DNA from 2 places in the Bacillus mesophilum genome. Region 1 is predicted to be linked to the other one. Evidence: riboswitches for the same ligand, from Rfam matches in the RefSeq annotation. Region 1 holds a riboswitch; the other holds the start of a gene.

What was found. Region 1 has a riboswitch for S-adenosylmethionine ahead of F7732_RS18505 (alpha/beta hydrolase family protein). Riboswitches for the same ligand answer to the same signal wherever they lie in the genome.
Region 2: linked by a shared signal. The riboswitch ahead of F7732_RS13485 (cyclase family protein) and the one ahead of F7732_RS18505 (alpha/beta hydrolase family protein) in region 1 are both predicted to bind S-adenosylmethionine.

The regions. Positions count from the first base shown of each region.
Region 1 is NZ_WBOT01000007.1:94,113-106,157, forward strand. Features, by position in the region: gene F7732_RS18470 (sugar ABC transporter ATP-binding protein) at 1-69, opposite strand, end outside; gene F7732_RS18475 (substrate-binding domain-containing protein) at 142-1,125, opposite strand; gene F7732_RS18480 (LacI family DNA-binding transcriptional regulator) at 1,239-2,228, opposite strand; gene F7732_RS18485 (sugar phosphate isomerase/epimerase family protein) at 2,432-3,400, shown strand; gene F7732_RS18490 (Parvovirus coat protein VP1-like protein) at 3,668-3,967, opposite strand; gene F7732_RS18495 (DinB family protein) at 4,138-4,614, shown strand; gene F7732_RS18500 (hypothetical protein) at 4,611-5,108, shown strand; gene F7732_RS18505 (alpha/beta hydrolase family protein) at 5,163-5,960, opposite strand; SAM riboswitch class I at 6,143-6,251, opposite strand; gene F7732_RS18510 (hypothetical protein) at 6,364-6,759, opposite strand; gene F7732_RS18515 (helix-turn-helix transcriptional regulator) at 6,756-6,965, opposite strand; gene F7732_RS18520 (hypothetical protein) at 7,350-7,862, opposite strand; gene F7732_RS18525 (hypothetical protein) at 7,843-8,328, opposite strand; gene F7732_RS18530 (YpzG family protein) at 8,489-8,641, opposite strand; gene F7732_RS18535 (DinB family protein) at 8,819-9,295, opposite strand; gene F7732_RS18540 (spore germination protein) at 9,377-10,834, shown strand; gene F7732_RS18545 (GerAB/ArcD/ProY family transporter) at 10,846-11,934, shown strand; gene F7732_RS18550 (Ger(x)C family spore germination protein) at 11,931-12,045, shown strand, end outside.
Region 2 is NZ_WBOT01000004.1:51,037-63,081, forward strand. Features, by position in the region: gene F7732_RS13440 (hypothetical protein) at 1-1,018, shown strand, start outside; gene F7732_RS13445 (LiaF transmembrane domain-containing protein) at 1,034-1,948, shown strand; gene F7732_RS13450 (diacylglycerol kinase) at 2,256-3,191, shown strand; gene rlmD (23S rRNA (uracil(1939)-C(5))-methyltransferase RlmD) at 3,454-4,824, shown strand; gene F7732_RS13460 (siderophore ABC transporter substrate-binding protein) at 5,222-6,247, shown strand; gene F7732_RS13465 (ABC transporter permease) at 6,267-7,283, shown strand; gene F7732_RS13470 (iron chelate uptake ABC transporter family permease subunit) at 7,280-8,344, shown strand; gene F7732_RS13475 (iron ABC transporter ATP-binding protein) at 8,341-9,093, shown strand; gene F7732_RS13480 (dihydropteridine reductase) at 9,143-9,865, shown strand; SAM riboswitch class I at 9,936-10,033, shown strand; gene F7732_RS13485 (cyclase family protein) at 10,120-10,872, shown strand; gene F7732_RS13490 (YehS family protein) at 11,091-11,582, shown strand; gene F7732_RS13495 (phosphatidylglycerol lysyltransferase domain-containing protein) at 11,816-12,045, shown strand, end outside.

The DNA of each region.
Region 1 (12,045 bases):
TTTAAGCACCTTGACTCCATTAAAAGATTTTTTAATATTTCTCATTTCTAAGTAGACTTTATTCTCCATTTTCTCACCCCTTCACTTTGACAATAGGCAAAGCAGCGGAAGGAAACGTTTTTACATTTCCTTCCTCATTTATTAAAACTTTGAATCAGGATTGTAGAACTCATCAGCATTTTCTTTTGTAACCTGTGTAGCCTCTTTAACAACCATTGATTCTGAAGGATCTTCACCCTTTGCAATATCCCCTGCGATTACAACCGCATCCTTCACCATTGTTGGCGAATAAAGGAAAGTTGCTTTAATTAAGCCATCCTCTTTCATATTCTCAAATACTTCCTTAGCACCGCCTGCACCAGTAACAAATTGAATATCTGTTCTTCCTGCCTCTTTAATTGCCTGAATAACACCTAAAGCCATTCCATCATCCTGTGTAAACACAGCATCAATCTCGGGATGTGCCTGAAGGATGTTTTGCATAACAGTTAGAGATTTTTCTGTAGAGAAATCACCGCTCTGTGAAGCGATCACTTCCATTCCTTCTTCACTTTCCATTGCTTCTTTAAAGCCTGATCCGCGCTGTTCCGTTACAGAACTAGGCGGTCCTGTGATTTCAACCACTTTTCCTTCTCCGCCTAACTGTTCAATAAAGTACTTTCCTGCATTTACACCGATTCCTTCATTATCGCCTTTCACGACAACTGTTGCCGCATCATTCTCTAATTCTCTATCCACAATGACAAGCGGAATTCCAGCATCTTTGATCTTTTGCCCAACAGGTGTCAAGGCAGCTGATTCAATCGGCAGCATGACAATAACATCTACTTCCTGAGAAATAAGATCGTCTACATCATTGGCCTGTTTATTTGGATCTGCAGCATTAGTGATCACATAATCAATGTTTTCACTTTCTTTTAACTCTTTCGCCTGGTTTTCAGCTTCCTCAATTAGCGCTCCCATCCAGCCATGTGTAGCGGAAGGAAGAGAAATCCCAATTTTCAAACTTTTTTCGCCGTCAGTTTCTCCGTTGCCGTCTCCATTGCCCTCTTCACTGCACGCCGCAAGAATCGTTAGTAAAAAAACAGTAAGTCCAACCATTAATAAGCGTTTCAAGCGATCCACCCCTTTTTTAGTTTTACATCATGCCGCCTATAATGTAATCGATTACATTTACATGTAAGGCCAGCGCTCTATTATCAAATCATTAATAACAGAGCGCTGATCTTAGCTGATGTCTATCCTAAAGTTGATTGGCGTATGACTAATTCATGGTCTAAAATCACATTTTCTACTTCTTGACCCTTTATTTTTGCAATGAGCATTTCCGCCGCAATGGTTCCCATTTTATACATCGGCTGTGCAACCGTTGTCAAAGTTGGATTGGTCATATTCGAAAAATCGATTTTATCAAACCCTGCTACGGCAATGTCATTTGGCACCAGCAATCCTTGGCTATTTATTTCTTTTAATGCCCCAATGGCAAGCAAATCCGATACTGTAAATACGGCAGTTGGTCGCTCTTTTAGACTCAAAAGCTTCCTCATTGCCTGCTGTCCTTGCTCAAACCCAAGCTGCTGTGTATGGATGATATACGATTCATTGAGTTCTAATCCATGCTCCATGATTGCCCGTTTATAGCCCATCATTCTTTGTCTGGCGTACAAGTACTTCTCATCTGAGTTAATGATCGCAACTTCTTTATGCCCTAGTTGTATTAAATGCTTGACTGCTTGGTAAGAGGCCCTTTCGTTATCGATTGTCACATAAGGAATCCCGCTGTCTGGCGTGTACTCGCTGCATTGAATAATCGCATGTTTTTTTGCCAAAACTTTTAGTGTTTCGGTATTAACAGCAGGGTCCATTGATATAATGCCATCTGCCATTTTTGTTCTTACCAGGTCAAAATAAATATTTTCACGCTCAGGACTTGAATCGGTTTCACAGAGCAAAATATTATAGTTTGAACTGATCGCTATATGCTCAATCCCTTTAATAACCTCCGAATAGAATGGGTTTGTGATCGCTGGAATTAAGATCAGCAGCATTCTGCTTTCAGAGTTTCTTAAATTTCGGCCAAGCATACTCGGTTCATAATTTAATTTTTCAATTGCCTGCTCAACTTTAAATCTAGTTTTTGCACTGACTGTTCTTTGTCCGTTTAGTACTCTCGAGACGGTTGCAACAGATACACCTGCTAGCTTTGCAACCTGCTGGATATTCGCCATATTTTTGTGCCTACTTTCTGTATTGCTGAACCGCTAACGATGTAATCGATTTCAACTCGATGATATTACACACGGAATTATCTGTCAATACTAAAAATTAATTTCATAAAACAGTTGATTTATCATGTTTTTTTTAATAACTTAGTTTATGTAACGGATTACATTTCTTTATTTTCTGAAAATAATAATTGGAGGGGTCTATTTTGAAATTAGGTGTCTTTACAGTTTTATTCTCAAATAAATCATTTCATGACATGCTTCAATTTGTTTCTTCTAAAGGAATTGAAGCAATTGAACTTGGCACTGGCGGCTATCCGGGAGATGCCCATTGTTCAATCGATACATTGCTCGGTGATCGCAGTGCCCTTAATCAATTTAAACAGGATATTAATAGCCATGGTTTAATTGTCAGTGCGTTAAGCTGCCATTCGAACCACCTTCACCCGCAAAAAGCTATATCCGAACCAGCAGATATACTGCTGAACAAAACGATGGAGCTTGCAGCGGAGCTTGAGATTCCAGTAGTGAACACTTTCTCCGGCTGTCCGGGAGATCACGAGAATGCTCTCTACCCGAACTGGCCAGTAGCTCCGTGGCCTCATGATTTTCAGGAAGTGCTAAAGTGGCAATGGGAGGAGAAAATCATTCCGTATTGGAGCAAAAAGAATGAACGAGCTGTAGAGCTCGGCGTGAAAATCGGCCTCGAGCTTCACGGCGGTTTTTCTGTTCACACACCTGCGACCATGCTGAAGCTGCGGGAACATTGCGGCAGTGCAATTGGTGCTAACCTTGATCCCAGCCACATGTGGTGGCAAGGCATTGATCCTGTCGAGGCGATTAAGATTCTTGGCAGAGAAAATGCTATTTTCCACTTCCATGCCAAAGATACCATCATTGATCAGCAGAATGTGAATAGAAATGGAATAACGGATATGACTGACTACAGCAAAATGCAAAACCGCTCATGGAATTTCCGGACTGTCGGGTATGGACATGACACCAAAACGTGGGCAGACATGATTAGCGCTCTTCGTTTATACGGATATGATTATGTCGTCAGCATTGAGCATGAAGATGGGTTAATGTCCGTAGAAGAAGGCTTTTCTAAAGCAGCAGCAAACTTGAAACCGCTTTTATTCAGTGAGCCAGCAGCTGAGATGTGGTGGGCTTGATCGGAGTAAAGACCAAAAACGCCCGGAACACTCTATTCGGGGCTTTCTGGGTCTGTTTCGTCTAAATTACTGAGTTCGTCAGTTGAAAAAGCGATTATTTGAATTAAAAATAATCATTGAAAGATCTTTTTTCACCTCTTTAGAGATTAGCAGAAGATTTGATTAAAAAAAGCGGAGGCAAGCCGCTCTGGAAAGCCGATATCCGCCAAACACAAAGGGAGCTCCTCTCCCTTTTTTGGCTCTGAAGCTGGATACGATTCAAAAAGACTATTCAACCCATCGTCCGCATCTCATCGACATTCTAAATTTCATGAATCGCGATATTAATCGAGCTTTCTTTCCTTCGTCTGTACAATTGTTCAATTTTGACTCCACACATTGAATCAATACTTGATCGCATCTGCAGCTGTCTCCATATTCACTAAGACACTCATCGTGCTTCTTGCAGCAGTAATCCACATAATTGATCGGCTCTCCCGGACCGCTGCAGCCTGGACCGCAATAGCGGTAGCCACCAGACAGGCAGAAGCCAGGGCCTCTCGTCCGGCGCCTATTCTGTATTCTCATACTCTACTTCACTCCTTCCTATTATCCATACGCACCTCTACCAAAAAGGATTGGAGGAAAACCTATGAAAATAGCGGAATTTCTTAATCACCTCACTAGAAGAACCAAATACCTAGAGGATTCTCGAGTAAAAAATAGAATAGTATGTATTAAATAAAGGGGGAGTTATGATGCTGTCTTTTTTTGAGTATAACTGGCAAGTTCGAGATGAATGGCTGCATTGGTGTGAGCAGCTTTCATCAGAAGTATTGCTGCAAAAGCGAGTCGGCGGTGTCGGCAGTATTCAATATACACTGTTTCATATTATCGATGTAGAGTATAGCTGGCTGCGTGCGATCCAAAGTCAGGACGATGTGATTTTTGACTTCGACTCCTATAAAAGTTTAGAACAGCTAAAAATTCTCACTCAGCAAACATTATCTGAGAATAAGGCTTTTATGACTGGAATAGAGCCACATACATACAACCAAAAAGTTTATATTCCATGGGAAGATGAATTTTATACGGTATCTGATATTCTGCATCATTTAGTGGCGCATGAAATTCATCATATTGGGCAGCTCTCGGTTTGGGCAAGAGAGCTGGGACTTACACCAATTTCTCCCGGCTACATTGGAAGGCAGTTTTCATCTTTAAGTAAAATATGAGATCTTACAAAAAAACCACTCTGATTATCCTATTGTTAGCCTTTTTAGTATTTCCCTCTAAGATATATGCTCTTGATTGTGCAATACCAGAGCCCTTGCAGGCCATACATGACTATGAAGCTGTTTTTATCGGTAAAGTGATCAGCAGCAGTGACCTGACCAAAAATACTAAACTTGAAGTTGTACAGTCATGGAAAGGTGTAAACACGATGGAGGTTAAAATATATGAGGATAACGTTTGGGGAAACACATATAAAGCAGGAGATAAAATACTGGTTTTCGCCAATAAGGAATTCGGATTCTGGAAAGTGCCTCTTTGTGCACCCATTCAGCAGAATGTTGATGAAACAAATGAAGAATGGGACGTATTTGGGGAACCGGTAACATTGAAGCATTCCACAGGACTGCTGCCTTTATATCTGGCTGTCATGACATTCTTTCTTTATTTACTAAATAACTATTTTAAGAAAAGAAAAAAGAGCGGAAGTGATTAAAAGCCTCTTTCTCACTTACCGCTTTTCCCGCTCGTTTTCTGCGTTCTGTTCATACTAAATGACCAGCGTATGTCTCTGCCCAATCCATAACTTTGTTTCGTGAATCAGCTGTTTATATGTCGCCGCAGATGAAAACGTATGGTTGGCTCCATTGATAATTCTCTTATCACATATTCCCTGTTTACGCGTCCGAAATGCATAATAATAATTGTAGCAATGGTTCACGCTAATTTCTTCATCTGCCGAACCATGTATTAGCAGAACATCTCCATTAAATTTAGATACAAGTTTTAGCGGATGATATTTTTTTAGTGATTCTATAAACTTTTCTCGTAAATAATATCCCTGGTAATCAAATTCACCGCTCTCTTTCAATACTTCCAGTCTTTCTTCTCCTACAATAGAGGTTATATCCTTAAATGGCTGGCCAACAGCGCTCCACAACACAAGTCTTTTAATTCTCTGATCCTGTGTAGCAGTCAAGAGAGCCACTGCACCTCCAAGACTATGCCCTATAAGCACTAACTGTTCCCGGTCTATATGTTCAATCTCGAGTGAATAGTTGATGATTGATTTTGTCTGGAGAATCCAATCATCAATACAGCTTTGCCCGTAATCTCCCTCACTCTCACCGCATCCTGCATAGTCAAAGCGAACAATTACACATTCCTCCAGTGATAATTCTTGAGATGCTTTGACAAAGAGACGATTAATTCCTACCTTCGAGCCTACAAATCCGTGACAAATTACGATGACGGGATATTTTTTATTTTCTTTCCCATATAAATCTGGATAATGAATCGCTGCTGCCAGTTTTCGATCTTCCCATTGAATTGAAATATGCCTTATCATTTCTCCACCTCATTTAAAAGATATTATTCTTATCGAATTAGTCAGATTAATACTGACAAGTGTTGCTGTTAAGTAGCACACAGCGTCCTAGTTCTTTCCGGGCAGAATTCAATACTTAGCAGACACAAAAAAATCCCACCTTATGCTTTTGACAGCGTAAGATGAGATTTAATTAACCGTTCTCCTTATCTGCCAAGCAAATACGCTTGTTGGAATTGGCACAGTGCTCAAAGCTTGAGTCTGCTGCCGAGGCTTCAAAGGGCCAAATCCCTCCACCTCTCTGGATAAGATTATGAAATTATATTTATTCTAATACAATTATTGTAAATAATCAATACAAAACTGCAGCCTATTTTAAGCAAGACAATGAAAAGCGAGATGCCCAGTTCAGGGAACTACCCTATTATGCTCTTTTGACTATAAATGATCCAATGGCAAGAACCATAAACAAAAACAGTAAATAGAGGCTGATTGCTCCAAGTTCTATTGTTTCATGCCCTAACCCAACTAGTACAATCACAACAGCCATGCTGCCAATCAAGACAAAGTATAGAGCAATTGCATAAAAATTCTTCATGTTATTCCATGTTCTTTCATCCACATCAGGTACATGATCTCTTTTTTTTATTTCACGAATCTTAGCGGCCGCAGCCACAAGTCCAACACCTGCTACTGTTCCGCCTATACCGGCAGCAACGGCGCTCCATGCCAAGTCTGGAATCATCCATTTGGCAATCAGAATACCTGCACCCATACATACAACAATAAACCCCAATGCTAAATACTGCAGATTTTTCATTTAGTATCTTCCTCCAATGTAAATAATTCTTCGATTGGCACATCGAAATATTTAATCATTTTAAGAGCAAGCTCAAGGCTAGGATTATATTTATGCTTTTCAACTGCATTGATCGTCTGCCTCGTAATTTGCAATGCCTCTGCCATCTCAACTTGGCTAATTCCTTTCGCGAGTCTGATTTCCTTAATTCGATTGGTAACCTTCAAATGATTCCCCGCCATCCATGTAAAGATATCTTTACACAGAGTATAACATGTTCCAAAAGAAAAAGTAAAGATATCTTTACACTACAGAAAATTAATTATGATTCTTTTGAAACAGATTCTCTTTTCTTATTTAAAGATTTAACTCAGAAAAAAATTAGAAAATCCAGAAACTACAATCATAAACCAAGGGAATTGTAACAATATCTTAGTTGATATATGGACATTTTATATTTGGATCGGAACAGCAATCTGAAGAATTTTTTGGAGTTTTTAGAGCAAAGGTGCGAAAGAAAGAGGTTCTGGAGGAGATCCGGCTAAATATTGTAAAACCGCTATCGTTCAGCCATGTGCTATTATTGCTAAAACCAACATGAAGGGAGCTGCTTAGTTCGCCCCCTTATCATCATCATGAGGCATAAAAACTTTTCTATATAGAAATAACTGCACAGATTGAACCAAAAGGTAAATAGGAATAGAGTATGAGGAACGATAGCCGTTCTTAAAGTGAAAGATACCCACTTTAATTGCCCATACTTCAACAAGAATGGCTAGAGCACTCCAGCCTAAAATATAAGGAATAACCTTCCAGCCTGTTATATTAAAACGCCGATAGATATAAATAAATATATACCCAAATGGGGCATACATTAAATAACTGAACATATCAAACGTCTGATAGATTGCCTGATCATTTACATCGTATAGATCTAATGGAGGTGCGGCTAATGTGTGATCAAACATCAGCCCAGTTGTCACTCCAAATAATAAACTGAAAACCGTTGATGCCTTCGATAATATTTTAGGAAGAACCATAACAATAAGTCCTCCTATAATAATCATCCCCAGGACAACCATTTCATTGGCATTAAAACCTTGCTCATACAAGATGTTTTCCACTTGTCTTCATTCCTTTTGTAATTTTGCGAGAAACGTATGCGATCAAAACCGTAAGAAACAACATGACAACATCCATTATAAGCTCCTGTATATAAGACCAGTGCTCATACGTGAAAATGGACAATGAACTGAGGACTGCACGCAGGATAGATATAGTCCCCAAAATACTCACAGCAGAAAGGAACCGAATCCATTTATGATCGTAAGCAAACCAGATGTTCACCAGGATGAGAAGCAAAAAGGAAAAAATGATATCCCGGTATACAATAAATGAGATAAAACGTATGGTATCAGAGCTAATTTTAATACACTGATAATGATAGGCAAGGAAAGATATTTTGTTAATATCTACAACGGCAATCATTAAATAGGTGAGTATATTGGCTGCAACAGACATTTTATAAGGCAGAAATATGAAAATAGCAACTGTAAACCAGGCGATCACACACATGATTATAAGCTCCAAGACGATCTCCTCCTTGCCTGTTAGTATGAACGTTCGACCCTTTATTATGAGAAGGAAACTAAATTAGGTACAAAAAGACCTAAGGGATTTTCCCAAGGTCTTTTTGCTCTGGCAATATCGATTGCCCTATTCCAATTACACCTTCACCTTTTCCTACTACTTACCAGCGATGGGCTTTGGCATTACTGCGCAAGATAATATTCGTTTGCGACATTTCTGTATGCCCATTCACCTGCGATTTAGAACGTTTTGGCCTTGTCCAGTTATGATGAAACTGTGCAGAGTGCTCGTCTAATCGATTGCGGTAACTCATTATAAAATCACCTCGTAGTTAGGATGTAGTTCCGGATATTCAAAAAGGAATATCTTTAATAGCATGTGCAAAGCAAATAATTTTATGTTCTCTTTATGAATTGCAATCACAAAGTCATAGCACAATAACCCAAAAAAGCCGGCACTCTTTTATTAGAGAACCGGCTTTTATGATGAATTATCCCTGTTGCTGTTCTTTTGTTGGCCCCATAACCCCAGGTACAGGCAGCCCCGCCTGGCGAAGTAAAACAGTCATCTGTCCACGGTGATGTGTTTGATGCAGGATCAATTTGCTAAGAATAGATCCCTTCGCTGTCGGACCTCCAAAATCAATTGTTTCAGTAAGCTGATCGTCCGTCAGGGTCGATTCCGCTGCAGACTTTAATTCCTCTGCTATTTTTCTATAGGCAATCTGAATATCAGCAGCAGTCATTTCTTCTTCTTTTTTTTCTGTTGGAGGTGCAAGGTTCACACCAACTAAGCTTGCGAAGAATACTGGGCTTGTTGCCAGATGCCAGCCTAACCATCTAAGGGTACTGTGTCCCTCAGTAATTGCCTGTCCCAATTTTTCATCTGTTAATGCATCCATTACGGCTATAGTACTAACAGCTTCAGCATTCCACTCATTTAAGAAATCATTTACTTGACGGTACATTTCATTCATCTCCCTTTTCATTTTTCCTGCTTTTCATTCTAACACAGGATAGAAGTCACTTAAAAAGAATGGATCTACTTCATGAATATTTATCAAGCACATGCAAAAAATACAAATACTTATGAAAACAAGGGTGAGAATATGTTCAATAAAGGAAAACGAACCTTCACTGAAGATTCATTAAAAGCTTTAACCAAGAATCAGGATGATGTCCAATTCACAGAAATAACGATCCTTTCTCGAAAAGCATTTTTTATTTTTATAAATGGAGTTATTGATTACACTGAATATTGGAAACTGGCTCAAGATCTCACCAGTTCATACGCAGACAAAATCCACTCTTATGATGACTTAATGCATTTTTTTCAGCCATTTTTAATCAACGTGGCACATAAAGAAGAAGAGCTGGTTACCGAGTTGTTTGATGGAAAGATTGCACTTGTTTTGGAAGGAAAACAGGAAGCTCTTCTTCTTAATCTTCCAAATTCTAAAACAAGAAGCTTGGCAGAACCTACAACCGAACGTGTAGTCAGAGGGCCTAAAATTTCTCTGATCGAAAGCTTGAGCGATAATATTGCTCTCATTAGACAGAGCACAAAAGATCAAAGCACAGTTGTCAGGAAAATAAAAACGGGTTCGGAAGAAAAAAAAGAAATTGCTGTTGTCTATAACAATAATTTGGCGAAGCAGTCCCTTGTTGATGAGGTTCTTTCTCGAATTGAAAAAGTAAAAAAAGAAGACATATTAGACTCAGGTGTTCTAGAAGAACTGATAGAGGATACGCATTATACCCCCTTTCCGCAAATACAAAATACCGAGCGGCTTGATAAAGTGCTTGCATCTCTAAAGGAAGGGCGTGTGGGAATAATTGTAGATGGCTCTCCTTTCGCTTTAATTGCTCCGACAAAAGTAGATATGCTTCTTCAATCTCCAGATGATTATTATGAACGCTGGATTGCCGGGTCATTTTTAAGGTTATTACGTTATATCTCAGTGTTTATTACAGTGTTTCTCTCAGCAATTTATATATCACTTGTATCCTTTAATTCTGGAATGATTCCAACAGAACTCGCCATGACAATCGCCGGAACAAGACAAAATGTTCCCTTTCCGCCCTTTATTGAGGCAATCATTATGGAATTAACGATAGAGTTATTACGAGAAGCGGGAGTAAGACTGCCAACTCCTGTTGGGCAGACCATCGGCCTTGTTGGCGGCGTTATTATCGGTCAGGCTGCCGTTCAAGCAAATCTAGTCAGTTCAATCATGGTTATTATTGTATCCATCACTACAATTACTTCTTTCACAGTCCCTCAATATAGCTTTGGCCTTGGCTTTAGGGCATTGCGATTTGGTGCAATGGGAGTTGCAGCGATATTAGGATTATATGGTACAACCTTATTTTTTATCATTTTCATCACTCATTTAGCGAAATTAACAAGCTTTAATGAGCCTTATCTAGATTTAAGACAATTATTTAATAAGAAAAAACAGCGGGATTTTCTAATAAGACTTCCTAAAAAAGCCGGCAACAACTAGGAGATAGAAATATGGAAGCTAAACCAAACCTAATAAATTTAGAAATTACTTCGATCCTCTCATGTGCAATGCTCGGCGTAGGAATGCTCACCCTTCCTCGAGGCTTAACAGAGAAGGCAACAACTACGGATGGATGGATTATACTAATCCTTAATGGTATTTGTGCAGCTCTTCTATTAATTCTCCTTGTTTATATGCTAAAAAAACATAAGGTGACAGATTATTTTTCTTATATTGAAGAGACTTATGGAAAGTGGGCAGGAAAAGCTATTTGCCTCGCCTTAGCCGTTTATTTTCTATCTATTGCAAGTTTTGAAGTCCGGGCAATGAGTGAAATGGTCCGCTTTTATATGCTTGAAAATACTCCGATGGAAGTAACCATTTTAGCATTGATCTTAGCTGCTTCTCACTTGATTATTGGCGGCATTAAGCCAATCGCTAAAGTTTGTATCTTGTTCCTTCCTATTACCATTATTGTTGTCCTCTTTATTTATATGATGAGCTTTAAGGTTGTGGATCTTATGAATATAAAGCCTATATTAGGATATGGCTTACAGCCTATTTTAAAAGGGTTCACCGCTGGACAGCTATCTTTTTTTGGAATTGAATTGATTTTATTTCTATACGGTATGACAGATAAAAAACTGAATATTAACAAAGGTGTTTTAATAGGGTGTTTTATTCCTGTTGGCATGTATGTGCTAACCTATATTTTAGTTGTGAGCACACTTACAATTGATGAGGTAACGTCGGTCACGTGGCCAACCATTTCATTTATCCAATCATTTGAAGTTCAAGGTATCTTCGTCGAAAGATTAGAGCTTTTTCTATTAGTTACCTGGATTCTGCAGTTTTTCACCACACATATGCTTTATTTTTATTTTGCTGTAAAAAGCATGACACATGTGTTTCATAACAGGTTCTCTACAAACTTAATCATTCTTGTTCCCTTGATATTTCTCTTAGCTAATTACGCCAAAGACATTGGTGATATATTCATATTCAGTGATCTCCTCGGCTTTGCATTTCCTGTAGTCCTTGTCATCCTTCCTTTTGCAACATTTTTCGTTTATGGAGTAAAAAGGAGGATAAGACAATGAAACGAATCCTGCATCTACTCGAATTATTTGTGATTGTCTCTCTCTTAAGCGGGTGCTGGGACAGTGAAGAGATAGAAGATTTGTCGCTGTTAGTAGGAGTAGGCATTGACC
Region 2 (12,045 bases), on a different contig from region 1:
TTTAGGAAAGGTACTGCGGGGATTAGGTTATATGTTTACGGAGTTTATTCTGATTGCGATCGTGTTATTTTTGGTTGCAAGTGGTTCCGGTGCTGTGGGTCTTGCCATATTTATCGTAATTGCAGGAGTCTTTTTATATATTGTCAGTTTGGTCGATACGGCCATAACCGCATCTAAGCTGCTTCAAAATAATACGTCTATTCAGCTGCAGGAGCAGAAGTCATCTGAAATGGAATATGAGCGTTTCAGGACCATCATGTTATCTTTTATCCCTGGTGTCGGGCATTTTCATCTTGGTTTGATGAACCGGGGGCTAACACTGCTTGCTGCCTTTCTGGGGCTTGGCATTATGGTTTTATTTGTTGCCTTTTTGACAGGCAGAAGTGAGTTTTTAATTTTCCTGCTATTGTTCCCAGTCATTTGGGTCTATGGCTTTTTTGACGCAATCGGGCAGCTGAACAAAAAACAGCAAGGAATAGAACTGATTGACCGCACGATTTTAGAAGACTTTGAAGTGCGCCGTGAAGAGGGAAAGAAAAGCAAGTCAATCGCCACCTTTTTATCCATCTTCCCTGGTGCCGGCCATTTATATTTAGGTCTGCAAAAAAGAGGCGTTCAGCTGATGGCGGCGTTTCTGTTTTCTGTCTATATCCTGGATGTGCTCCGGCTTGGCATATTCCTTTTTCTCATCCCGATCATTTGGTTTTATAGCTTCTTTGATGGCCTGCAAAAAGCCTCTCGATATGGAGAAGAGGAACTTGAAGATGTACCGATTATTTCCTACTTTATCAATCATCAGAGGTGGATTGGCATTGGGCTAGTTGTTGTCGGGCTCTATTACATGACTACCAATATTCTGCTGCCGATCGTGGCACCAATGATTTATGACTTTAACATTTGGTATGTGTTCAACCAATACTTCCAAACGGCTGTTGTCTGCATTGTGTTAATTGCAGGCGGAATTAAATTGCTTTCCGGCAACTTAGAAAAGAAGAAAAATGAAGATCCCGTTAAATAGAAAGGGGGAAATAGAATGAGGACTTGGAGAGTAGGAACCTTTTCAATGGGAGCTGCTTTGCTCCTGCTTGGCATTTATTTATTATTATCTCAGCTGATGGGGTTTAATATCGAACACATCATGATATCATGGTGGCCGATCATCCTAGTGATTCTTGGTCTTGAAATTTTGCTGTTTTTACTATTCTCACGAAAAGAAAAACCATTTCTAAAATATGATTTTATTAGTATTTTCTTTGTGGCTGTCTTGGGAATGAGCGGAATTGGTTTTGCACTGCTGAGTTCAAGCGGTGTTTTACAAAGTGTCAGCGCGTACATGAATAGCGAAGAAAATACCTATGAAATTGAAAATGTGGAGCAGGCTATAGGAGAAAACGTGAAAAGAGTAGTTGTCAGTACAGGAGGCAATCCAATATCCATTGAAGGAACAGATTTAAATGAAGTTTCAATGTTTGGCACTGTGCATAGCACATTAGCAAATAGTGAAATGTCAAAGATGGATTATGTTTCGTTGAATGAAAAAGGAGATACACTTTATATTAATATAAAGAGAATGCCTGAATATTCGAACGGACCATTTAATCATTACACGAGCATGGATGCAACACTTCTTGTACCTGTAAATCTGCAGCTGGAAGTTGAAGCTGAAGGCAGTTCTGTTACGGTCAAACCCCGCTTGTTAAAGAGTGATTGGACCGTGGACGGAAGTTCGGATTTAAACGTTATGCTGGAAGAAGCAAGTGATGTCAGTTTACTGGCAGACGGTGTGCAGGAATTAGGTGGAAATGAGCAAAAGTGGACAATCACTGATAGAGAAAAAGCGGATTCATACTCTGAACCCGCTTTCGATGCTTCCTTCAAAACAGGAGAAGGAAGCCATACTCTGCAAATCGTAAATGGGTATCGAGTAAGCCTCCATACGATGAAATAGATTGAAACCTTTCTAATAGACATGCCGTATAGAAAAAGAGCGGCCGGCTGGCAGTTTTTTCGAAACTTGGATCATATTTATGTGAACAATAAATTTAGAGTCCATTTGGGATTGGCAGATTACTTTAAAGGCTCGCAAATCAGCAGCTTTTCTTAAAGGCTAAACGTGAAAGCTTGTTTTATATAAGCAAAATGAATAGAATAAATGGTGCTGATTCCAAATACATTGCTATATAGAAGCAGTTTCGTTATGATGTAAAATGATGGAATACGCAAGATAAATAAATCATTATTTTAGGATGATGGGCATGAAAAGAGCAAGAATTATTTACAATCCAACTTCCGGTCGGGAGATTTTTAAAAAACATTTAGCAGAAGTACTGCAAAAGCTGGAGAATGCAGGATATGAAACCTCATGTCATGCAACAACTGGCGAAGGAGATGCAACAAAAGCAGCTCGTCTGGCGGTTGAGCGCCGCTTTGATCTGATTGTCGCTGCAGGCGGCGATGGAACCATCAACGAAGTTGTCAACGGTATAGCTGAACAGGAATTTATTCCTAGACTAGGAATCCTGCCAACAGGGACTACGAACGATTTTGCACGTGCATTGCATATTCCACGCGATATTGAAGCAGCTGCTGACATCATCGCCAAAGGAGATAGCATCCCTGTAGATATCGGCAGAATTAATGATAAATATTTCATTAATATTGCCGGCGGCGGAAGAATTACCGAGCTGACCTATGAGGTCCCAAGCAAGCTCAAAACGATGATCGGCCAGCTTGCATATTACCTAAAAGGAATCGAAATGATCCCTTCGATCCGCTCAACAGAAGTGAGCATTGAGTATGATGGAAAATTGTTTGAAGGAGAAGCTATGCTATTCCTTGTTGGCCTTACTAATTCAGTAGGAGGCTTCGAAAAGCTGGCACCAAACGCTTCAATCAATGACGGTTTGTTTTCACTTCTCATTTTGAAGAAAACAAACCTGGCAGAGTTTATTCGTATTGCTACACTTGCATTAAGAGGCGAGCATGTGAACGATCCTCATGTGATTTATACACAGGCGAATCGCATTAAAGTCCATTCAACCGAAAAAGTACAGCTGAACCTTGATGGCGAATTCGGCGGACTTCTGCCTGCAGAATTTGTTAATTTGTACAGGCATTTAGAAGTGCTGGTTCCAATTGATCAAATTCGCGAAGAAGACCGGCCAGTTGAATTGGAAGAAGGAAAAGAATAAGATGAAAGAAGGGCTTCCAGATGTAGGGGAAAGCTCTTTTTTTATTTAGTAGAAAGAACTTGTATAAATAGGAAATATATAAATGCAAATCAAGATGTAGTGTTTAAAATAGCGCAGGCGGTTATTCTAAAATAGCCAGCAGGAACTGGTAAGTCATCTGGGTTATTATAGGAATGCTGTGATCCGTTTCGTATTCAGGCTGATTATATGGTACAATTTTGCTAGCAATCAGAACGTATTAAGAGAGTAAAGGAAGACATATATGAGCAAAACAATTCCAGTTCAAAAGAATGATTATATACAGGTAGAATTCGAGGATTTGACCCATGACGGTGCAGGTGTCGCTAAGGTAGATGGTTATCCAATCTTTGTTCATGGCGCACTGCCAGGTGAAAAGGCAAATATTAAAGTTATTAAAGTCAACAAAGGCTTTGGGATCGGCCGGCTGGCTGAACTTTTAGAACGAAGCCATTTTCGAGTTGATATTGCTAAGGAGGATAGCCATAAGTATGGAGGCTGTCAGCTTCAGCATATCAGCTATGAAGGTCAGCTTGCATTCAAGGAGAACCAAGTACGTCAAGTACTTACTCGAATTGGGAAGCTTGAAGATGTGAAGGTTCATCCAGTTCTAGGGATGGAGCATCCATGGCATTACCGAAATAAAGCGCAGGTTCCTGTTGGAGAGAAAGACGGGAAACTGATCTCGGGATTCTTTAAACCACGAAGTCATGAAATTATCGAAACGGATGAGAGCTTAATTCAGCTTCCAGAAGTAGATGGAGCAATCCAGATGGTGAAAGAGATCTGCAGTGAGCTTGGCGTGAAGGCTTACAATGAAGAAACACATAAGGGAGATCTGCGTCATATTATGGCTCGCTACGGGAAGGAAACGGGTGAATTGATGGTTGTCATGATCACAAGAACCCCTGATTTCCCCAATAAAAATAAAATTGTCGCTGAAATAGTCAAACGCATCCCAAAAGTGAAATCCATTGTTCACAATATCAACTCCAAACGGACAAATGTGATTTTAGGGGATAAAGTGAAGGTGCTTTGGGGAAGCGAAGTGATCTACGATTATATCGGTGATGTGAAATTTGCCATTTCTGCTTTAAGCTTTTATCAAGTTAATCCTGACCAGACCAAGGTACTCTATGATAAAACCTTAGAATATGCTGGTCTTGCTGGAAATGAAACGGTCATTGATGCATATTGCGGCATCGGAACGATTTCGTTATTCTTGGCACAAAAAGCGAAGAAGGTCTATGGAGTCGAAATTGTCCAAGAAGCCATTGAAGATGCAAAGCGAAATGCTGAGCTAAATGACATTACCAATGCGGATTTTGCTGTTGGAAAGGCTGAAGAAGTCATCCCGAAATGGTACGAGCAAGGAATTAAAGCGGATGTTCTAGTCGTCGACCCGCCACGTAAAGGCTGCGATGAAGCCTTGCTTCAAACCATCATTGAAATGAAACCCCACAAAGTCGTCTACGTCAGCTGCAATCCAGCCACCCTCGCAAGAGATCTCAGAATTCTTGAGGATGGTGGTTACAAAACGCTGGAAGTGCAGCCAGTGGATATGTTTCCGCAGACGACGCATGTTGAATGCGTAGCGTTAATAGAATTAAGATAAGTAACAATGCAAAAAAATCCCAGATTTCCTCAACAGAAATCCGGGATTTTTTGCATTATCAGTCCACCTTTTCCTCCCTCTTTTTCCTTTCAAATCCCACTCAATTCCTTATAACTCCCAGGACAAAAAAACCTTCATCAACCCCTAATTGAAAAAATAAGCACAGTAATTGAGAAAATAAGCCGAATTTAGGGTTGATTTATCTAATAATCTTGTTATATACTTTGATAGAACATTGCAAATGATAATCATTATCAACGTTTTATGATATAGCTGAGCACTATGTTAAACATCTTATTTCATTCAGCAAAAAATAAAACATAGATAGTCCATTTATCATTTCAATAATTTGTTAGTTTTATAAAATTTATAATACATAGGGAAGAAGGTATGAGAAATGGGGAAAATTAAATTAACGATCATTATGGCGATTTTTGTCTTGATGCTGGCGGCTTGTTCAAGTTCAGATACTGCAAATAGTGAGCCTGAGGCAAGTGAACCTGAAACAACTGAGGACGCTGAGTCTGCTGAACCTGAAACAGTTGAAATCACTGATGCTCATGGAACGGTTACAGTTCCTGTCAATCCTAAGAATGTAGTTGCTTTGGATAACAGAACATTTGAAACATTAGAAGCTTGGGATATTGAGTTAGCTGCTGTACCCAAAGCAGTAATGTTAGAAGATTCCCCATATGTAGCGGATGAGAATGTACAGGATATTGGAAATCACCGTGAACCAAACCTTGAAATATTAGCAGCTGCAGATCCTGAGCTTGTTATTGTGGGTCAAAGATTTTCAGGATTCTATGAAGATATCAAAAAATTAGTGCCTAATGCAGCGGTTATTGATTTAAATGTTGACGTTTCTGAGGAAGCTGAAGCACCTGGTGAGAATTTAGTAAATGGTTTTAAAGAAACAACTCTTACATTAGGGAAGATTTTTGATAAAAATGAAGAAGCTGAGCAATTGGCAGCAGATCTTGATACAGCAATTGAAAAAGCGAAGTCTGCTTATAATGGCAGTGATAAAGTGATGAGTGTGATCGTTTCTGGTGGTGCTATCAATTTCTCAGCTCCACATACTGGACGTGTTTGGGGGCCGTTATATGATATCTTTGAATGGACTCCAGCTTTAGAGGTTGATGAAACGACTACAGATCACCAAGGCGATGAAATCTCAGTTGAGGCGATTGCACAAAGCAATCCGGATTGGCTGTTCGTACTAGACCGTGATGCGCCAATCTCTGGTGAAGCAGATAAAGTACCAGCACAAGATGTAATTGATAATTCACCTGCTCTTCAAAATACAACAGCTGTTTCTGAAGGACAGATTGTTTATGCACCAATGGATACTTACTTAAATGAATCAGTGCAAACTTTCATAGAGTTGTTTGAAAGCATTGCTGCTGCTCTAGCAGAGTAGTGTAAAGGAGTTTAACATAGTGCAAAATAATATCATAACCGGGATTGAGAAAAATTCTCAATCCCGGTTGTATAACCAAAATAAAATATGGACAAAACCTTTTATACTAGCCATTATTGTTGTATTTGGCTTAGGGGTCATTTCGCTGTTTACTGGAGTCTATGATATAAGCGGACAAGAAGACGGGATGGAAATGTTTTTTATCACTCGTGTGCCAAGAACAGTTGCACTCATGCTTACCGGAGCTGCGATGGCAATGGCAGGGCTTGTTATGCAGCTTATTACACAGAACCGTTTAGTTGAACCTACCACAACAGGTACGATTGAGTGGGCAGGCTTGGGGCTTCTAGTTGTTTATTTATTTGTTCCAGGTCCATCTTTGGTTCTTAGAATGACGGGTGCAATCATTTTTTCATTTGTGGGCACCATGATTTTCTTTTTATTCTTAAGAAGGGTCAGACTTCGTTCCTCTTTAATTGTACCGATTATTGGTCTGATGCTGGGTGCAGTCATTTCTGCTGTTTCCACCTTTTTAGGACTCTTTTTCCAAATGTCGCAAGTGATTGAAGGCTGGTTTGTCGGTTCTTTTGCGTCTGTTCAGGCTGGAAGGTATGAGTATTTATGGATCATTGTCATTGTAACAGTTCTTATTTTTATATATGCAAACAGATTGACTTTAGCTGGCCTTGGAGAAGATGTAGCAACAAGTCTTGGAGTTAATTATAATACGCTCATTCTTTTGGCTAATGGCCTTATTGCGGTTGCAGTTGGTATTGTTGCAGCAGTAATTGGGAACTTGCCTTTTTTAGGTTTAATTGTCCCAAATATCATTTCCATGATCAGAGGAGATGATCTTAGAAGTAATTTGCCTTGGGTATGTTTGATCGGTATGGGGACGATTACTCTATGTGACATCATTTCTAGAACCATTATTATGCCTTTTGAAGTACCTGTCTCTTTAATACTTGGATCAGTCGGATCGGTTGTGTTTATTTCGATCTTATTGAGACAAAGAAAATCAAGGAGGCTAAGATGAACGCTTTAGAATATAAAAAGAAAGAAAATATGAAGAAAATCGATTTTAGCCTCCATAATAAAAGCAGGTCTGCTAGTGCTTTTCGCACGAAGAAGGATGAAAAACGGTATTGGATTCTGCTTATAACATTGATTGCTTTGGGTCTTCTCTTTGCATTCGGCCTTTTGGTTTATAACAATCCGGTACCAGTTGATTCACCTTCGTTCATTCCAGTTGTTGAAAGAAGGATCGTCGCTGTTGTGGCCATGCTGATTGCGGCCATTTGCCACAGTTTGTCGACTGTTGCCTTCCAATCCATTACGAATAATCGCATTATAACGCCTTCTTTATTAGGCTTTGAATCACTGTACTCAACCATTCATACGAGTACAATGTTTATTTTTGGTGCTAGCGCAATGGTGAGTTTTAGCGGCATTGGACCATTCTTTCTTCAAGTTTGTCTTATGGTCTTAATGAGTTTGATCCTGTATGGCTGGCTGCTTTCGGGGAAATATGGGAATTTACAGCTTGTGCTTCTGATAGGAATTATTATTGGAACTGGGCTGAATACGATATCCGCTTTTATGAGGAAACTCCTTGCGCCATCAGAATTTGACCTTCTGCAGACAAGATTAATTGGTTCTGTTAATAATGCCGATCCAGCATATTTTCCGATTGTCATTCCAATGGTCATCATTGTCGCATTATTGCTTTATGTTTTTTCCAGGAAGTTAAATATATTGTCACTTGGAAAAGATGTCTCTACTACTTTTGGCGTTAAATATCAATCAAATGTCATTTACACACTGGTACTTGTCGCTGTTTTAATGTCGATATCAACCGCTTTAGTTGGACCGCTTACGTTCTTTGGCTTTTTAGTTGCCATTTTGAGTTATCAGGCTGCGCCAACTTATGATCACAAATATATTTTTCCAATGGCTCTTGCTATCGGGTTCTTTGTTTTAACGAGTGCATACTTTTTAATGTATCATGTATTTAATTCTCAAGCTGTTTCCGTTTTTATTGAACTGTTTGGCGGAATCGTATTTCTAATCGTCATTTTAAGGAAGAGGTCGCTATGATAAAGATTGAAAATGCTAGAAAGCTATATACGGAAGAAGTAAAAATTGGACCTTTGAATATTGAAATACCAAAGGCTGGGTTCACTTCTTTAATTGGACCCAATGGTGCTGGAAAGTCTACGACACTATTAATGATTGGAAGGCTTCTGGATTTGGATGAAGGTCAGATCATGGTAGCGAATATGGATGTTACTTCTTCGAAATCAAATGACTTAGCGAAAATTGTTACCATTTTGCGGCAGGAAAATCATTTTGTGACGAGGCTAACGGTTAGACAGCTGGCCGGGTTTGGACGCTTTCCTTATTCAAAGGGAAGATTAACGAGAGAAGATGAAGAGATTATCTCTAAGTATATCGATTTCTTAGACTTAACGGATCTGGAAGACAGATATTTAGATGAGCTTTCAGGCGGCCAAAGACAAAGAGCATATGTCGCAATGGTGCTTTGCCAGGAAACTGAATATGTGCTTCTGGATGAGCCTTTAAACAATCTTGATGTTGCCCGATCTGTTCAAATGATGGAATATTTGCGGCATGTTGCGAATGAATTTGGCAGAACCATTTTGACTGTTATGCATGATATCAATTTCGCTGCTAAATATTCTGATCGGATTTGTGCAATGAAAGAAGGACAAATTGCGGCTTTTGGCACTGTAGAAGAGGTTATGGATCCAAAACTTTTAACAGATATTTTTGAAACGAAAATTGAAATTATTGAAGGTCCTTATGGGCCGATAGCTGTTTATTAGATTATTAAATTATTAGATGAAAATGGAACACACAATGAGGAGGATCACCATGCAAATATATTGGGTGAAAATTAACAAGATTATTGAAGAAACACCTGAGGTGAGAACGTACCTGCTTGCCTGTCCGCAAGATTTTACATGGGAAGAAGGTTCTCACACCCACTTCGCATTAGAAGGTTTTAATGCAGGAGATAAACCCAACCGCAGTTTGATTCGCCATATGTCCATCTCCACTTTACCTCATGAAAATGCGATTGGAATCACAACACGCATTAGAGAGCAATGCTCTGAATTCAAAACGATACTAAAAAACCTTACAGTTGGCGATGAAGTTGCCATCTTTAAGACCCACTCAAATGTTCCGCTGAAAAGAGAAGGGAAAAATATTTATCTGCTGTCATCAGGTGTCGGCCTGGCAACCTTTAGACCGCTCTTACTTGATTTCTTAAACAGAGCTGACAATGTTAATCAAATTCATTCCTTAAACATCGATTCATCAAAGCAGTTCTTGTTCACAGATGTTTTTGCATCTGCACCAGATAAAAAGGTTACATCACAGTTCGTTGATAACCGTGAAGAATACTACGAAGAAGTGAAAAATCTGGCTGCAGACAAAGATGGTCTCTACTATGTTGTCGGCAGTGACGAATTCCTTGTGCAGAATATCAAAGTGCTTCTGGAGCAAGGCATTAAGGCTGAACAGATCATGCTTGATAAGCATGAACAGCAGCTGGCTGAGTTTCTGCCGCTTCACTTGTCAAATGAAAGATAAATACTTTTGTATTGACAGGTGAGTATATTAACTATATGGTAAATACAATAACTTAATATTTAGAAAATTTTTCTTATCCAGAGAGGTGGAGGGACTGGCCCTGTAAAGCCTCGGCAGCGAACTTTTAAGTTTGTGCCAATTCCAGTAGCGTGTGCTAGAAGATAAGAAGAGCGGCAGCAGTTTATGTTTATTTATCCCTCTTCTTATTTGTGAAGAGGGTTTTTTATTTTATAAAGATTGGTGAGGTGCTGGTAATGTCAACTGTAAAAAATGCGAATGATTTATTGCAGGCTATTGAGGTACTGAAAGGGAAGGAATGGGTCGATCTCACACATACATTTGGACCAGATTCTCCTCATTTCGCTGCATTTGAAGATGCAGAAATTCAAACACTTTTTACACATGATGATGGCTTTTTTGCACAGCGTTTTAATTTTCCTGGACAGTATGGTACCCATATTGATGCTCCTATTCATTTTGTTCGCAATAAGCGTTACTTAGAGGAACTCGGCCTAAAGGAATTGGTTCTGCCTTTGGTTGTCATTGATCAATCAAAGGAAGCGGAAGAAAATAATGATTTTATTCTAGGTGTTGAAGATATTCTAAAATTTGAAGAGGAGCATGGAACCATCGAAGCAGGCTCCTTTGTCGCATTGCGTACGGATTGGAGTCTTCGCTGGCCGAACAAGACTGCTTTTGAGAATAAGGATACAGAGGGAAATAGCCACACTCCAGGCTGGGGGATCGAGGCTTTAAAATTCTTATTTGAAGAAAGAAATATAAAGGCTGTTGGACATGAAACATTTGATACGGATGCAGCGATCGATGTTCGTAAAAATGGATCTCTAATTGGAGAATACTATGTACTGGAACAGGATACCTATCAGGTTGAATTATTAACCAATCTCAATAAATTGCCGGCCAAAGGTGCTGTTATCTTCAATATTTGTGCAAAGCCCGAAAAGGCTACAGGTTTTCCAGTTCGTTCTTTTGCTTTGCTGCCTTAAAAAAGAAAAGAGCCTCTCCATATGGAGGGCTCTTTCATTTTTGGAGAGATAATTGGTTATGATAAGAATATTAGCAAACCTTGAAAGAGGTTTAACGGAAACTTTATGAATTGAACGAAGATCAAATGATTTTATGTTAAAATGAGTAATGCCTTTTAGAAGGTATTCCACAAGTTTTTTTAAGCAGAACCGTACAAGTTATAGGAGGAAGTAGAATGATCGATAATAATGATCTATTAATCCGTTTAAGATATGCGTTAGAAATCAAAAATAGCCAAATGGCAGAGATTTTTAAACTCGGTGGCCACGAGGTTACCGTTCCAGAGGTAGTGAGGATTCTCAAGAAAGAAGACGAAGAAGAAGAGACAGACAGAATTAAGCTAACAAACAGCATGCTGAATTCATTCTTAAATGGCTTCATTATTTATAAAAGAGGGAAGCAAGAGCCAAAACCAGGCCAAGAAACTACTCCCGAACCACCCATCAAAAATAACTCAAGCGTGAATAACATCCTTTTAAAGAAGGTTAAAATCGCCTTGTCTCTCACAACAGAAGACATGATTGAAATATTCAAATATGCCGGCTTAAACGTATCAAAAGGTGAACTTGGTGCATTTTTAAGAAAAGAAGGTCATAAAAACTATAAAGTTTGTATGGACCATTTCGCGAGGAACTTTTTGAAAGGGCTAGCGATTAAGTATAGAGGTTAGGCGGTATTATAATGCTGCGAAAAAACAGCATCTACATAATTTGTAGGTGTTTTTTCGTGTTTTAAACACTGTACATACAGCAGAAACTCTACTTCCCTTAGAACCGTGGAACAATTCGTGAAACAAGATTTTTCGGGGCGTCACAGTGACCATAATTTGTTTATATGAACAAGGTCCCGTTTATGGTATGATCAAATCTGTGAAATTTATCTATTTATCAGGAGGAAGGACCTATGATTTTTATGAGAAATCTCAATTTTAATTTTCAAGGACAACAAGTAAATAGGGATTTATCTGAAAATCAGCAGCAAGTTCATTCTGATAAGCTGTTAGCTTTTTTAAAAGAAAAAGGCGGCAATCATGTGTCGCATTTGATTTTTTTACAAGATAAACAACAATTCTGGTCAAGTGATCAGAGTGTTTTAATTATGTATAAGCAAATTTTTAATAAATTCGTTGTTCT